2 regions of the Kitasatospora sp. NPDC050543 genome follow, and region 1 is predicted to be linked to the other one. Evidence: riboswitches for the same ligand, from Rfam matches in the RefSeq annotation. Region 1 holds a riboswitch; the other holds the start of a gene.
What was found. Region 1 has a riboswitch for S-adenosylmethionine ahead of thrC (threonine synthase). Riboswitches for the same ligand answer to the same signal wherever they lie in the genome.

Region 1 (7,530 bases):
ACGGGAACAGCCACCCCCGCGCCTTCGGGGGCGCAGCGGTGGCTGTGTCAGGAGGTGTCAGGAGGTGTCAGGAGGTGTCAGGAGGGTGGCCGCGACCAGGCTCACGCGTGCCGCGCGGCGCCTACCGCAGCTGGCCGACGGGCGCCAGCACGGCGCCCTCCTTGCCGCACACCCAGTGCGGCTCCGGCCCGAGCTCCGGCTCCACGCTCAGCGCGTGCGGGTCGCCTGCGGCCGCGCAGGCCTCGCAGAGCGGCCAACGCCCGTAGGCCTCCAGCAGCGCGTCCTGGACGTCCTGGGCGACCAGGCCGAGCACGTACTCGGTGCCGTCCGGCCACTGCTCCAGCCACCAGCGACGGTGGGTCACGGCGTTCTCGACCAGCGACACCACGGCGGCGTCCGCCACGTCCCGCGCGGTCAGGTCGGCGAGGATCAGCGCCCGGGCGTTGTGCAGCGCGGCTTCGATTTCAGGACTGGACATCCGTCCATTGTCCCGCACCCCACCCCGAGCCCCGCTGCCCGAACGGCGAGCGGCCAACGGCGAACGGCGGCAACAAGCACAGCCGCGAGCGGCGCCAGCAAACACAGCAAGGGCGGCCCCCCGGAGGGGACCGCCCTTGCGATCAGGAACCAGCCGATCCGGAAGCCGGATCAGAAGTCCATGTCACCGCCCGGCATGCCGCCGCCCGCGGGGGCACCGGCCTTCTCGGGCTTGTCGGCGATGACGGCCTCGGTGGTGAGGAAGAGCGCCGCGATGGAGGCGGCGTTCTGCAGCGCCGAGCGGGTGACCTTCGCCGGGTCGATGATGCCCGCGGCGATGAGGTCGACGTACTCGTTGGTGGCGGCGTTCAGGCCGTGGCCGGCGGGGAGGTTGCGCACCTTCTCCACCACGACACCACCCTCGAGGCCGGCGTTGGTCGCGATCTGCTTGATCGGGGCCTCCAGCGCGACCTTGACGATGTTGGCACCGGTGGCCTCGTCGCCGTCGAGCTCCAGCTTGTCGAACGCGATCGAGGCCTGGAGCAGCGCGACGCCACCACCGGCGACGATGCCCTCCTCGACGGCCGCCTTCGCGTTGCGAACGGCGTCCTCGATGCGGTGCTTGCGCTCCTTGAGCTCAACCTCGGTGGCCGCGCCGGCCTTGATGACGGCCACGCCGCCGGCCAGCTTGGCGAGGCGCTCCTGGAGCTTCTCGCGGTCGTAGTCCGAGTCGCTGTTCTCGATCTCGGCACGGATCTGGTTGACGCGACCGGCGACCTGGTCACTGTCGCCACCACCGTCGACGATGGTGGTCTCGTCCTTGGTGATGACCACCTTGCGGGCGGTGCCCAGCAGGTCGACGCCGGCGTTCTCCAGCTTGAGGCCGACCTCCTCGGAGATGACGGTGCCACCGGTGAGGATGGCGATGTCGCCGAGCATGGCCTTGCGGCGGTCACCGAAGCCCGGGGCCTTGACGGCGACGGACTTGAAGGTGCCACGGATCTTGTTCACGACCAGGGTCGACAGGGCCTCGCCCTCGACGTCCTCGGCGATGATGACGAGCGGCTTGCCGCTCTGCATGACCTTCTCCAGCAGCGGGAGCAGGTCCTTGACCGAGCTGATCTTGGAGTTGGCGATCAGGATGTACGGGTCCTCGAACGAGGTCTCCATACGCTCCAGGTCGGTGGCGAAGTACGCCGAGATGTAGCCCTTGTCGAAGCGCATGCCCTCGGTGAGCTCGAGCTCCAGACCGAAGGTGTTGCTCTCCTCGACGGTGATGACGCCTTCCTTGCCGACCTTGTCCATGGCCTCGGCGATGAGCTCGCCGATCTGGGTGTCGGCGGCCGAGATGGAGGCGGTGGAGGCGATCTGCTCCTTGGTCTCCACGTCCTTGGCCTGGGCCAGCAGCTGGTCCGAGACGGCGGCGACGGCCTTCTCGATACCGCGCTTGAGGGCCATCGGGTTGGCGCCGGCGGCGACGTTGCGCAGACCCTCGCGCACGAGCGCCTGGGCCAGCACGGTGGCGGTGGTGGTGCCGTCACCCGCGACGTCGTCGGTCTTCTTGGCGACCTCCTTGACGAGCTCGGCGCCGATCTTCTCGTAGGGGTCCTCGAGCTCGATCTCCTTGGCGATGGAGACACCGTCGTTGGTGATCGTGGGGGCGCCCCACTTCTTCTCAAGGACGACGTTGCGGCCCTTGGGGCCCAGCGTGACCTTGACGGCGTCGGCAAGCTGGTTCATCCCGCGCTCAAGGCCGCGGCGAGCTTCCTCGTCAAACGCGATGATCTTTGCCATGTGAAGTGGTCCTCCGGGACGCGGTCGACTGCACCGGACCGGAAGGTGCCCGCGACGGACGGCCCTGGTGTGCGGGGGTCCCTTCCCCTACCGCTCCCGGGGGCCTCACCGACCCGGTCCGTTGTCACTCTCAAGCTGTGAGTGCTAACGCCAATGATTAGCACTCTCGGGTGGTGAGTGCAAGCCCTATCGGCGAGTGTCCGGGCCCGACACCGGGGCGCGCCGCGAGGACGCCGCCGGGTCGGCGCACGACGCCGGCGGGGAGAGGGCGCGGACGCGGCGTGGACACGGCGACGGGCCCGCACGACGCGTGTCGTACGGGCCCGTCGAAGAAGCTGGAGGTCACCAGCCCGTGGGCCGAGCCGAGGCTCCTGGGTCCGGAAGGGTCAGACCGCCGCGCGGACCATGTCCGCCTGCGGGCCCTTCTGTCCCTGGGAGATCTCGAACTCGACCCGCTGGCCCTCCTCGAGGGTGCGGTAGCCGTCCATCTGGATCGCGCTGTAGTGGACGAACACGTCCGCACCACCGTCGACCGCGATGAAGCCGTAGCCCTTCTCCGCGTTGAACCACTTGACGGTGCCCTGAGCCATTCCGAACTCCCCTTGTGCTGTGCTGGCCCTTCACGGTCCCGCAGGTAGCGGGCCCGGGTCTGGTTTCGAGGCCGGCCCGGGGAACCCCCCCTGGGCGCAGCCGTGCGCGCCGCACACCCCCGCCGAGGTCCACCACGGGGGTGGCAGCGAGCGGGTGAATGCGTCGACCGCGGCTGAATGTATCCGCATCAACGCCCTCTGCAACAGGCCCAATCACCGGCAATTCAGGCCGGCCGGCAAGGGGCATTGCGGGATGAAAGCGGAGGAAATCGGCATTCCGCGCCGGACATAGCGGACGTATTACGCGAACGCCGGCCGGAATTCTGACATCGGCCTGACATGTTTCACGAGCGGACCCCGAGGGCGGTCCCGGCGACCGGACGGTGGCCGGGCGCCGCGGGCGGTGCACGGTTTGTGCGCACAGGCGTGGAATCAGCCGGAAAGGGGAGGGGATACCCATCGTCGGCCGAGCCACACTTTACTCCGGACGAGGTCGCCCCAAATCCCCGGACACGCCGAAGCCGCCCGCACGACCGGAGAATGGAATTCCGGTCGTGCGGGCGGCTCGGGCGCGCGTCGGTACTGGTTGCGGCGCTGTCGCCGGTACGGGCACCGGCTCAGCAGCCGCCGGCCACCGCCGGGATGATCGAGATACTGGCGCCGTCCTTGATCTCGGTCGCCAGGCCCTCGGCGAACCGCACGTCGTCGTCGTTGACGTAGACGTTGACGAAGCGGCGCAGCTTGCCGGCGTCGTCCAGGACCCGGGCGGCGATGCCCGCGTGGTTGCGGTCCAGGTCGGCGATGACGTCACCGAGGGTGGCGCCCTCGGCGCTCACCTCGGCGGCGCCGCCGGTGTAGGTGCGCAGGATGGTGGGGATGCGGACGTTGGCGCTCATGGCGGTGGCTCTCCTTGCGAGGTGGTGAGGGGTCAGACGGACGCGAGGCCGGCCGCGCGGAACGAGTCCAGCGTCGGGCGGATCGTGGCGGTGAGACCGGCATCGGCCACCGCGTCCAGGGTCTTGAGGCCGTCGCCGGTGTTGATCGCGACGGTCTCCTTCGCGGGGTCCAGCTGCCCCGTCTCGACCAGCTTCTTCAGCACGCCGACGGTCACGCCGCCGGCGGTCTCGGCGAAGATGCCCTCGGTGCGGGCGAGCAGCTTGATCGCGGCGACCACCTCACCGTCCGTCACGTCCTCGACGGCGCCGCCGGTGCGGCGGGCGATGTCCAGCACGTACGGCCCGTCAGCCGGGTTGCCGATGGCGAGCGACTTGGCGATGGTGTCCGGCTTGACCGGGCGGATCACGTCGTGACCGGCCTTGAAGGCCGCGGAGACGGGCGAGCAGCCGGCCGCCTGGGCGCCGAAGATCCGGTACGGCCGGTCCTCGACCAGGCCGAGCTTGATGAGTTCCTGCAGACCCTTGTCGATCTTGGTGAGCTGCGAGCCCGAGGCGATCGGGATGACGATCTGCTCCGGCAGGCGCCAGCCCAGCTGCTCGCAGATCTCGTACGCCAGGGTCTTGGAGCCCTCGCCGTAGTACGGACGCAGGTTGACGTTGACGAAGCCCCAGCCCTCGCCGGCCGGGTCGCCGATCAGCTCGGAGCAGAAGCGGTTCACGTCGTCGTAGTTGCCCTCGATGCCGACCAGCTCGCCGCCGTACACCCCGGCCATCACGACCTTGCCCTGCTCCAGGTCGTGCGGGATGAACACGCAGGACTTGAAGCCGGCCCGGGCCGCCGCCGCGCCGACCGCGCCGGCCAGGTTGCCGGTGGAGGAGCAGGAGAGGGTGGTGAAGTCGAAGGCGCGCGCCGCCTCGATGGCGCAGGCCACCACGCGGTCCTTGAAGGAGTGCGTCGGGTTGCCGGAGTCGTCCTTGACGTGCAGCTGCGCGGTGAAGCCCAGCTCGCGGCCCAGGTTGTCGGCCTTGACCAGCGGGGTCCAGCCGGGGTTCAGGTTGGGCTTGGAGGCCACGTCCACGGGGACGGGCAGCAGCGGGGCGTAGCGCCAGATCGACGCCGGGCCGGCCTCGATCCGCTTGCGCAGTTCCTCGGCCTCGTAGGAGCCGAAGTCGTACGCGATCTCCAGCGGGCCGAAGCACTCCAGGCACGCGAAGCTCGGGCCGAGCGGGAAGCGGGTGCCGCACTCGCGACAGGACAGCGCGGCGGCGGGGCCGAGATCAACGGCGGGGGTGGCGGGTGCGGCGGTGTCAAGAGCCATGATGGCGGAGGCCTCTCTCCTCATCTTCCCCGTGACGCGGTCGCGCCACAGGACGGAATTGGCACCTGTCCCGCCGGGGCCGATGCCGCCGCGCGAGAAGGTTGCCGGGACGTCGACGGGCCGTTCCCTCAGTCCCTCTGGATGAGCTCTGTGAAGTTGTGGTCCTGCCCAGCGGACGACCCCGACGTGCGAAGGTCTAATCGCTGTACGAAGACTGTATCCGAAGGCGTCCACCGCCAACCCGACCGTCCGAACCGCGAGATGGCCCCGGCCCCTCGAATCCGGGCCGCGCCGACCCGACCGGCCGCCACCCGACCGGCTCGGACCCGAGCGGCTCGAACCGACCGACCAAGGAGTGTGCCGTGCACGGCGAGCTGACCCCCGCGCTCCTCCCGGAGGTGGCGTCCTGGCTGCGCCGCCGCTCCTGGAGCGCGGCCGACCGTCCGGCGCAGTCCCTGCTGGCCGCCAAACGGGCGGCCGGCCGGGCGGGCACCGTCAGCGTGGTGCTGCCCGCGCTGGACGAGGAGTCCACCGTCGGTGAGATCGTCACGGTCATCCGCCGGGAGCTGATGGAACGGCTGCCGCTGGTGGACGAGCTGGTCGTGGTCGACTCCGGCTCCGTGGACCGCACCGCGCGGACCGCCGCCGAGGCCGGCGCCCGGGTGGTGCACCGCGACGCGATACTCCCCCGGCTGCCCGCCGCCCCCGGCAAGGGCGAGGTGCTCTGGCGCTCGCTGCTGGTGACCACCGGCGAGATCGTCTGCTTCATCGACGCCGACCTGCGCGAGTTCGACCCCGCCTTCGTCTCCGGCATCGTCGGCCCGCTGCTCACCGAACCGGGTATCCAACTGGTCAAGGCGATGTACGACCGGCCGCTGGAGACCGACGGCGCGGTCGTCCCGGCCGGTGGCGGCCGGGTCACCGAGCTGGTCGCCCGCCCGCTGCTGAACCTGCACTGGCCCGAGCTGGCCGGCTTCGTCCAGCCGCTCGGCGGCGAGTACGCCGCGCGCCGGTCGCTGCTGGAGAAGCTGCCCTTCCCCACCGGGTACGGCGTCGAGCTGGGCCTGCTGGTGGACGCCCTGGAGACGGCCGGGCTGGACGCGCTCGCCCAGGTGGACGTGGGGGTGCGCCACCACCGCCACCAGGACGGGCAGGCGCTCGGGCGGATGGCCGCGACCATCTACCGCACGGCACTGGAGCGCCTGGACCGCACCCACCGGCTGAAGGCCTCCGCCGACCTGGTGCACCCGCTGCTCACCCAGTTCAGCCGCGACCCGGACACCCGGGCGTTCACCGCGCACACCCACCCCGTCGGCGCCCTGGAGCGTCCGCCGATGCACACCGTCCCCGAGTACGCGAGCCGCCGCCCGGCCGACTAGGAACCCGAGCGGTGCGGCCGCCTCGTTTCGCCGTTCGAATCCGGCGAGTGGTTTGCAACCTCCGTGGAGCGGCAAGGTTCCAACCGTGACTCCTCCCCCTCACTTCGAGGAGGCTTCCCACTCGCCCCCTGCGGAGCCTGATGGCGGCCGAGCCCTGACCGCCACCGGCAGCAGGATTCCGCCTGTACGGCTGCTCCGCGCCAAGCCCCGTCGCGCGCTCGGACCCCACCCCGTCGGGTGATCGGGCAGCCCCGGAAGAGGACCCATGGCCGACCAATCGACCGAACGTTCGAGCCGTACCGGCAGCGCCCCCGTCCTGGTGGCGTCCAACCGCGGTCCGGTGTCCTTCACCGCGGGGGACGACGGTTCGCTGACCCTCCGCAGAGGCGGCGGCGGCCTGGTCTCCGGGCTCTCCGCGATCGACGATCCCTCGGCCGTCTGGGTCTGCGCGGCGCTCGGCGAGGCCGACCGTACCGCCGCCCGGCAGGCCCCCGACGGACGGCTCGACCTGGCGGGGCACGAGGTCGGCGGACAGGCCGTCCGGATGCTGGACATCGACGCCGGCACCTTCGCCCAGGCCTACAACGGCGTCGCCAACTCCACCCTGTGGTTCGTCCACCACCTGCTCTACGACACGCCGACCGCACCGTCCTTCGGCGCGGAGTTCCGGCAGGAGTGGGCCTCCTACCGCGCGTACAACGCCGCCTTCGCCGAGGCCCTCGCCGCCGAGGCGGCCCCGGGGGCGGCCGTGCTGGTGCAGGACTACCACCTCTCGCTCGTCCCCGACCTGCTCCGGGCACTGCGCCCGGACCTGCGGATCGGGCACTTCTCGCACACCCCGTGGGCCCCGCCGGACTACTACCGGATGCTGCCCGACGACATCGCCGAGGCGGTGCTGACCGGCATCCTCGGCGCCGACCGGGCCGGCTTCCTGACCCGCCGCTGGGCCGCCGCCTTCGCCGACTGCTGCGAGGCCGTGCTCGGCGCCGAGGTCGACCGGCACGCCCTGACCGTCACGCACGCCGGGCGCACCACCCACCTGGGGGTGCACGCCCTCGGCGCGGACGCCGACTTC
Region 2 (7,530 bases), on a different contig from region 1:
TGGCGATGGTCCGGGTGCGCAAGCACGACGACCTCGCCGAGGTGATCCCCGGCCGGCTGAACAAGGTCCCGGGCGTGGCGCACACCGAGACCCAGATCGCCTTCCGCACCTACTCCCAGCACGACCTCGAAGCCGCCTTCGCCCTCGGCCTCGACGAGTAGGGCCGGCCCCCGCCACGGCTCCGTGAGCCGAGCCCCGGAAATCAGGCGGGCCGAGCCCCGGAAACCGCTGTATCGGCGACGCAGCGGCCGCCCTCGTTGCGGTAGGTCCACGCCGCGCCGTCCGTGACCAGCTCGCGGACGGCGCGCAGGAAGCGCTCCAGGTGCTCGTCGGGGGTGCCGGCGCCGAAGCTGACCCGGATCGCGTTCAGGCTGCGCTCGCCGGGCAGCGACGGCTCGGGCGCGCCGCACTCGGAGGGTGTGGCCTCCTCGCCGCCCAGCAGGGTGCGCACCAGCGGGTGGGCGCAGAACAGCCCGTCGCGTACGCCGATCCCGTACTCGGCGGAGAGCGCCGCCGAGAAGTGCGAGCTGTTCCAGCCCTGCACCACGAAGGAGAGCACGCCGACCCGGGCGGAGTCGGCGCCGAACAGGCTGAGCTCCTTGACCTCGGGGATGTCGGCGAGCCCGGCCTTGAGGCGGGCGATCAGCTGCTGCTCGCGGGCCTCCAGGGCGTCGAAGCCGGCCTCGCTCAGGGCCCGGCAGGCCGAGGCCAGCGCGTAGGCGCCGATCACGTTCGGCGAGCCGGCCTCGTGCCGGGCCGGGCCGTGGTTCCACTCGACCGCGACCGAGCCGTCGGCCTCGCGGGCGACGGTCCGGGTGGCGCCGCCGCCGGCCAGGTAGGGCTCGGCGGCGTCCAGCCAGTCGCTGCGGCCGGCGAGGACGCCCGCGCCGAAGGGGGCGTACAGCTTGTGTCCGGAGAAGGCGACCCAGTCCACGCCGAGCTCGCGCACCGAGACCCGGTGGTGCGGGGCGAGCTGGGCGGCGTCCAGGACGACCCGGGCGCCGTGGCGGTGGGCGGCCTCGGTGAGTTCGGCGACCGGCCACAGCTCGCCGGTGACGTTGGACGCGCCGGTGACGCAGAACAGCTTGGGGCCCTCGGGGGCACCCGCGAGCGCCTCCTCCAGCGCCGCGACGGCCTCGGCGTGCGAGCGCGGGGCCCGCAGGAAGTCGACCGTCAGTCCGGTACGGCGCCAGGGCAGCAGTGAGGCGTGGTGCTCGGTCTCGAAGACGAGGACCCGGGTGCCGGGCGGCAGGGCGCTCGCCAGCAGGTTGAGCGAGTCGGTGGTGGCGCGGGTGAAGACCACCTGGTCGTCCTCGCGCAGGTCGAGGAACTCCTCGACGGTGCGCCGGCTCTGCTCGAACAGGTCGGTGGAGAGCTGGGAGAGGTAGCCGGCCCCGCGGTGCACGCTGCCGTAGTAGGGGGCGTACGCGGCGACGTCGTCCCAGACCCGCTGGAGCGCCGGGGAGCTGGCGGCGTAGTCGAGCGCGGCGTAGGTGACCTTCTCGCCGCTGACGAGCGGGACCTGGACGTCGTGTCCGAGGACGGCGAGCGGGGCGCAGAGGTCGGTCGAGATCACGGACATGGGGATGCACTCCTCTGAGGTCAGGACCCCGGGAGTGCTGGTATGCCGGTGGTCCGCGCTTGCCACGCGGACGGTTCGCCACGTGACCCGGTCCTCACCCAGGGCACCCCGCCACGGACGGAGGGTTGCCGGACAGCAAGCTGGGGCTTGTCGCTGTCACTCATGACCTGGCGAAGACTCTAGACACGCGTGCGCGAAGCGGTCAAACGGCATTCCGGCATTCGGACGCTCCGACACTCGGACACTCGGACGCGCGAGAGGCCCGCGGAGTGCTCCACGGGCCTCTGACGGTACGTCGACGGCGGCGTCGGCCACCGCCCGACAGCTCAGGCGCGGCTGGTCGCCTCCGCCCAGTGCTTCAGTACGGACTGCGCGGCGCCGGAGTCGATCGCGGCCGCGGCCCGCTCGATGCCCGCCGCGAGCTGCTCCGCCAGCGGCGCGTCGGTGAGGTCCAGCGCGACCAGCGCGGCGGCGGTGTTGAGCAGCACGGCGTCGCGCACCGGGCCCCGCTCGCCGGCGATCAGGCGGCGGGCGACATCGGCGTTGTAGGCGGCGTCGGCCCCGCGCAGGGCCTCGATGCCGACCAGCTCGATGCCGACCTCACGCGGGTCGAAGGAGGTCTCGGTGACGGCGCCGTCGCGCACCACCCAGACCCGCGAGGTGGTGGAGATGGTCAGCTCGTCCAGGCCGTCGTCACCCCTGAACACGAGTGCGGTGGAGCCGCGGCGGGCGAGCACGCCGGCGATCAACCCGGCGAGCCGGGTGTCGAAGCAGCCGACGGCGTGCGCGGTGACGCGGGCCGGGTTGGTCAGCGGGCCGAGGATGTTGAAGGCGGTGGGCACGCCGAGGTCGCGCCGGGCCGGGGCGGCGTGCCGCATCGCGGGGTGGAACTTCGCCGCGAAGCAGAAGGTCAGGCCGACCTCCTCGGCGACCTCCGCCACCCGCCGGGCGGAGAGGTCCAGGGCGATGCCCAGCTTCTCCAGCACGTCGGAGGAGCCGCTGGCCGAGGAGGAGGCCCGGTTGCCGTGCTTGACCACCTTGGCGCCGGCGGCCGCCGCGACGATCGCCGACATGGTGGAGATGTTCACGGTCTTGGCCCGGTCACCGCCCGTGCCGACGACGTCCACCGCCGGGCCGGGGATGTGCAGCGGCTCGGCGTGCGCGTACATGGCCTCGACCAGGCCGGAGATCTCGTCGACCGTCTCGCCCTTGGCCCGCAGCGCGACCACGAAACCGGCCACCTGGACGGGGGTGGCCTCGCCGCTCATGATCCGGTCCATCGCCCAGGCGGTGTCGCCCTGGGTCAGGTCCTCGCCCTTCAGCAGCGCCGACAGGAGATCCGGCCAGGTGCGGACCACCTGCGCGGGGTCGTTGCCGCCGTTCGCAGGGTTCACGTTCACCATGGCTGACTCCAGCTCTCGAATCGGTTCACCGACAGGGATGGAGTCAGCCTATCCAGCGGTGCGCGGCCCGAGGGCGGTCCTCTCCCCTACTTCTCTAGTACTGAGACGCGCACCGGCCCGGGCACGCCCCGTACAGGGGAGAGGACGCGGCGTGGACGGCCGCCGCCGGCCCGCCCTCAGTGGGTGGCGGGTGTCCGCCCCGCGATCCGGCCCCGGAGCAGGGCCGCGACGGCCTCGGCCAGCGCCACCGGGTCCACGGGGTGGGAGATCGCGGCGTCGGCCCGGCTCCAGGCCGCCAGCCAGGAGTCCTGCGGACGGCCGATCAGCACCAGCACGGGTGGGCAGCCGTAGATCTCGTCCTTGAGCTGGCGGGCCAGGCCCAGCCCGCCGGCCGGCACCGCCTCGCCGTCCAGGATGCAGAGGTCCACGCCGCCCTTCTCCAACGCCCGGAGTACGGCGGGTGTGGTCGCGCACTCCAGATAGCGCAGCTCGGGCAGATCCTCGGCCGGGCGCCGGCCGAGGGCCGTCAGCACCTGCTCGCGGGTGTTGCGGTCATCGCTGTAGACGAGGACGGTGAGCGTCTCGTCGGTCGTGTGCGCCATGGGCCCTGCTCCCTCAGATGTGATCCGGACCACGTCCACCACCTCCGGATGCTACTCCCGATCACTGCGCGCGGTGGCCCTACGGCGCGATCTCGCTCAAGCCGCCGCGCTGGGCCCTCACCCGCCCGGAGGACAGCACGTCACCCTCGCGCGCACAGACCACCCGTACGGCCGACCCGCTAGCCCATCGCGGACCCCGGCCGGCGGTGCGACACGCAGGGCAAAGGAGTGCTCAGGGCGGCGCACGCGGGCTGGGGCACCCCAAAGAACCGTCAGAAAACGGACATAGCCGCGCCGACCCGCCCGCCGGGCGCCCTCTCGGCCCTCAACAGGGCATACCGCACGCACCGGACACTCCGAGGGACACCCCCCGGCGTGAAGACGGAATAAGGGACCGACATAATGTCCGTCGTGGCGACAGCAACAGCAGTAGAAACCGGGCACGCGCACGGATCGGTCAACCGGCCGAACATGGTCAGCGTCGGAACGATCGTCTGGCTGAGTTCCGAGTTGATGTTCTTCGCGGCCCTCTTCGCGATGTACTTCACGCTCCGCTCCGTCAAGGGGCCGGAGTTCTGGGCCGAGAAGGCGCACGCCCTGAACGTGCCCTTCTCGTCCGTCAACACCACGATCCTGGTGCTCTCCTCACTCACCTGCCAGCTCGGCGTGTTCGCCGCCGAGCGCGGGGACGTGAAGAAGCTCCGCTCGTGGTTCATCATCACCTTCGTGATGGGCGCGATCTTCATCGGCGGGCAGATCTTCGAGTACACCGAGCTGGTCAAGACGGACGGCCTGACGCTGTCCTCCGACCCGTACGGCACGGTGTTCTACCTGACCACCGGCTTCCACGGTATGCACGTGACGGGTGGTCTGATCGCCTTCCTGCTGGTCCTGGGACGGACGTACGCGGCCAAGCGCTTCACTCACGAGCAGGCCACGGCCGCGATCGTGGTGTCGTACTACTGGCACTTCGTCGACGTCGTCTGGATCGGCCTGTTCGCGACCATCTACCTGATCAAGTAACCAGCTGATCAGGTCGCTGGCCGCCGGCCAGGGGGGCGCCCTCACCTGCGTCGCCCTTCAGCCGGTGACGACGCACCCAACCGACCGACCGCGCGCGCAGCCCTAGACAGGCGGCCTGCAGTGCCGGCCAGACCGGCCGCCGGGCGCACCCACCAGTCGACCAGATCCTGACACCGGGGTTATTCCGTGAAAAAGCTCTCCGCACGACGGCGCCACCCACTGGCGGCGCTGGTCGTCCTACTTCTCGCCCTGGCGGCCACCGGGGGGCTGTACGCCGCGTTCGCGCCCGCCGAGAAGGCCCAGGCCGACACCACCGCGCAGTCGCTCGCGATCGATGAGGGCAAGAAGCTCTTCGCCGTCGGCTGCTCCTCCTGCCACGGTCTGAACGGCCAGGGCAGCAGCGACGGTCCGAGCCTGGTTGGCGTCGGCTCCGCCTCGGTCGACTTCCAGGTCGCCACCGGCCGCATGCCGGCCCAGCAGCCCGGTGCCCAGGTGCCGGCCAAGAAGAACATCTACAGCCAGGGCGAGATCGACCAGCTGGCCGCCTTCGTGGCCTCGCTCGGCCCCGGCCCGGTGACGCCGACCGAGGAGCAGTACAGCTCGACCAACCCGGACGACGTGTCCAAGGGCGGCGAGCTGTTCCGCACCAACTGCGCTCAGTGCCACAACTTCGCCGGCAAGGGTGGTGCCCTGACCCAGGGCAAGTACGCCCCCTCGCTGGAGGGTGTGGACGCCAAGCACATCTACGAGGCCATGCAGACCGGCCCGCAGAACATGCCGTCGTTCCCGGACACCACCATGCCCGAGGAGCAGAAGAAGCAGATCGTGGCCTTCGTCCGCCACACCAACGATGAGCCCAACCCCGGCGGTCTCGCCCTGGGCAGCCTCGGTCCCGTGACCGAGGGCCTGTTCGGCTGGATCTTCGGCCTCGGCGCACTCATCGCGGTCGCGATCTGGGTCGCCGCCCACACCACCAAGGCCAAGAAGTCATGAGCCACGACATGTCAGAAGAGAAGCTCCCGGAGTCGCACGGCTCCGCTGGGCACAACGAGGTCGCCGTACACGGTGACCCGTTCGCCGACCCGGGCCTGCCGGCCCACGAGCCGCGTCGTACCGACATCGACGAGCGGGCCGCCAAGCGCGCCGAGCACCAGGTCTCGCTGATGTTCGTCGTGTCGATGCTCGCCACCGTGGGGTTCATCGCCTCGTACGTGGCCATCGACCCCGACCGGATCGTCTTCATCTGGCCGCTCGGCAAGGTCAGTGCGCTGAACTTCGCCCTGGGCATGACCCTCGGCGTGGCGCTGTTCTGCATCGGCGCGGGCGCGGTCCACTGGGCCCGCACCCTGATGTCCGACCACGAGCTGCCCGCCGAGCGTCACCCGATCGAGGCCGACGACGAGGTCCGCGCGGACGTCATCGAGCAGTTCAGGACCGGCGCCGCCGAGTCCGGCTTCGGCCGCCGCAAGATGCTCCGCAACACCCTGATCGGCTCGATGGCGCTCGTCCCGCTGTCCGGTGTGGTCCTGCTGCGCGACCTGGGCCCGCTGCCCGAGGACAAGCTCCAGCACACCGGCTGGGACCTCGCGACCCCGGCCAAGCCGATCGCGCTCATCAACATGAACACCGACGAGCGCATGAAGGCCGAGGACATCGCGGTCGGCTCGCTCACCTTCGCCAAGCCCTTCGGGCTGCGGGAGGACGCCGAGGACTTCCAGCAGGCGATCGCCAAGGACGCGCTGATGCTCGTCCGGATCGCGCCGGAGAACATCAAGGACAGCGACTCCCGCGAGCTCGGTTTCGAGGGGATCCTGGCCTACTCCAAGATCTGCACCCACGTCGGCTGCCCGATCAGCCTGTACGAGCAGCAGACCCACCACGCGCTGTGCCCGTGCCACCAGTCGACCTTCGACCTGTCGGACGGCGCCCGCGTGATCTTCGGCCCGGCCGGCCACCCGCTGCCGCAGCTGAAGATCACCACTGACGAAGAGGGCTTCCTGGTCGCCACCGGCGACTTCGCGGAGCCCGTCGGCCCGAGTTTCTGGGAGCGCGCATGAGTGCCGCGAGCAGCGCCACCTCCGGCGCCAACAAGCCGGCCAGCACCCGGGCCAAGCCCGCCAACAAGGCGGAGGCCGCAGCGGACTGGGCGGACGGCCGGCTGGGGATCTACTCCCTCGCCCGGGCCAACCTGCGCAAGATCTTCCCGGACCACTGGTCCTTCATGCTCGGTGAGATCTGCCTCTACACCTTCATCATCATCATCCTGACGGGCGTCTACCTGACGCTCTTCTTCAAGCCCAGCATGGGCGAGGTCGTCTACGACGGCACGTACATGCCGCTGCGCGGGATCCGGATGTCGGAGGCGTACGCCTCCACGATGAACATCAGCTTCGAGATCCGCGGCGGTCTGCTGATCCGTCAGATCCACCACTGGGCCGCGCTGGTCTTCGTCGCCGCGATGCTCGTGCACATGATGCGCGTGTTCTTCACCGGCGCGTTCCGCAAGCCGCGCGAGGTCAACTGGGTCTTCGGCTTCCTGCTGCTGGTCCTCGGCATGTTCGACGGGTTCTTCGGCTACTCGCTCCCCGACGACCTGCTCTCCGGCACCGGTATCCGCTTCATGGAAGGCGCGATCCTCGCCGTCCCGCTGGTGGGCACCTACGTCCAGATGTTCCTGTTCGGCGGCGAGTTCCCCGGCACCGACATCGTGCCGCGGTTCTTCACCATCCACGTGCTGCTCATCCCGGGCATCATGCTGGGCCTGCTGGTGGCGCACCTGATCCTGGTCTTCTACCACAAGCACACCCAGTTCGCGGGCCCCGGCCGCACCGAGAAGAACGTCGTCGGCATGCCGCTGATGCCGGTCTACATGGCCAAGGCCGGTGGCTTCTTCTTCCTGGTGTTCGGTCTGATCGCCGCC

Region 2: linked by a shared signal. The riboswitch ahead of ACIBH3_RS18015 (aminotransferase class V-fold PLP-dependent enzyme) and the one ahead of thrC (threonine synthase) in region 1 are both predicted to bind S-adenosylmethionine.

Annotation. Positions count from the first base shown of each region.
Region 1 is NZ_JBITGZ010000023.1:70,805-78,334, reverse strand. Features, by position in the region: gene ACIBH3_RS25460 (hypothetical protein) at 122-478, opposite strand; gene groL (chaperonin GroEL) at 649-2,271, opposite strand; gene ACIBH3_RS25450 (cold-shock protein) at 2,658-2,861, opposite strand; gene ACIBH3_RS25445 (ubiquitin-like small modifier protein 1) at 3,479-3,757, opposite strand; gene thrC (threonine synthase) at 3,790-5,076, opposite strand; SAM riboswitch class I at 5,094-5,224, opposite strand; gene ACIBH3_RS25435 (glucosyl-3-phosphoglycerate synthase) at 5,439-6,455, shown strand; gene ACIBH3_RS25430 (trehalose-6-phosphate synthase) at 6,721-7,530, shown strand, end outside.
Region 2 is NZ_JBITGZ010000013.1:68,616-76,145, forward strand. Features, by position in the region: gene ACIBH3_RS18010 (Lrp/AsnC family transcriptional regulator) at 1-161, shown strand, start outside; gene ACIBH3_RS18015 (aminotransferase class V-fold PLP-dependent enzyme) at 203-1,582, opposite strand; SAM riboswitch class IV at 1,633-1,750, opposite strand; gene trpD (anthranilate phosphoribosyltransferase) at 1,909-2,985, opposite strand; gene ACIBH3_RS18025 (hypothetical protein) at 3,162-3,587, opposite strand; gene ACIBH3_RS18030 (heme-copper oxidase subunit III) at 3,990-4,610, shown strand; gene ACIBH3_RS18035 (c-type cytochrome) at 4,797-5,603, shown strand; gene ACIBH3_RS18040 (Rieske 2Fe-2S domain-containing protein) at 5,612-6,667, shown strand; gene ACIBH3_RS18045 (cytochrome bc complex cytochrome b subunit) at 6,664-7,530, shown strand, end outside.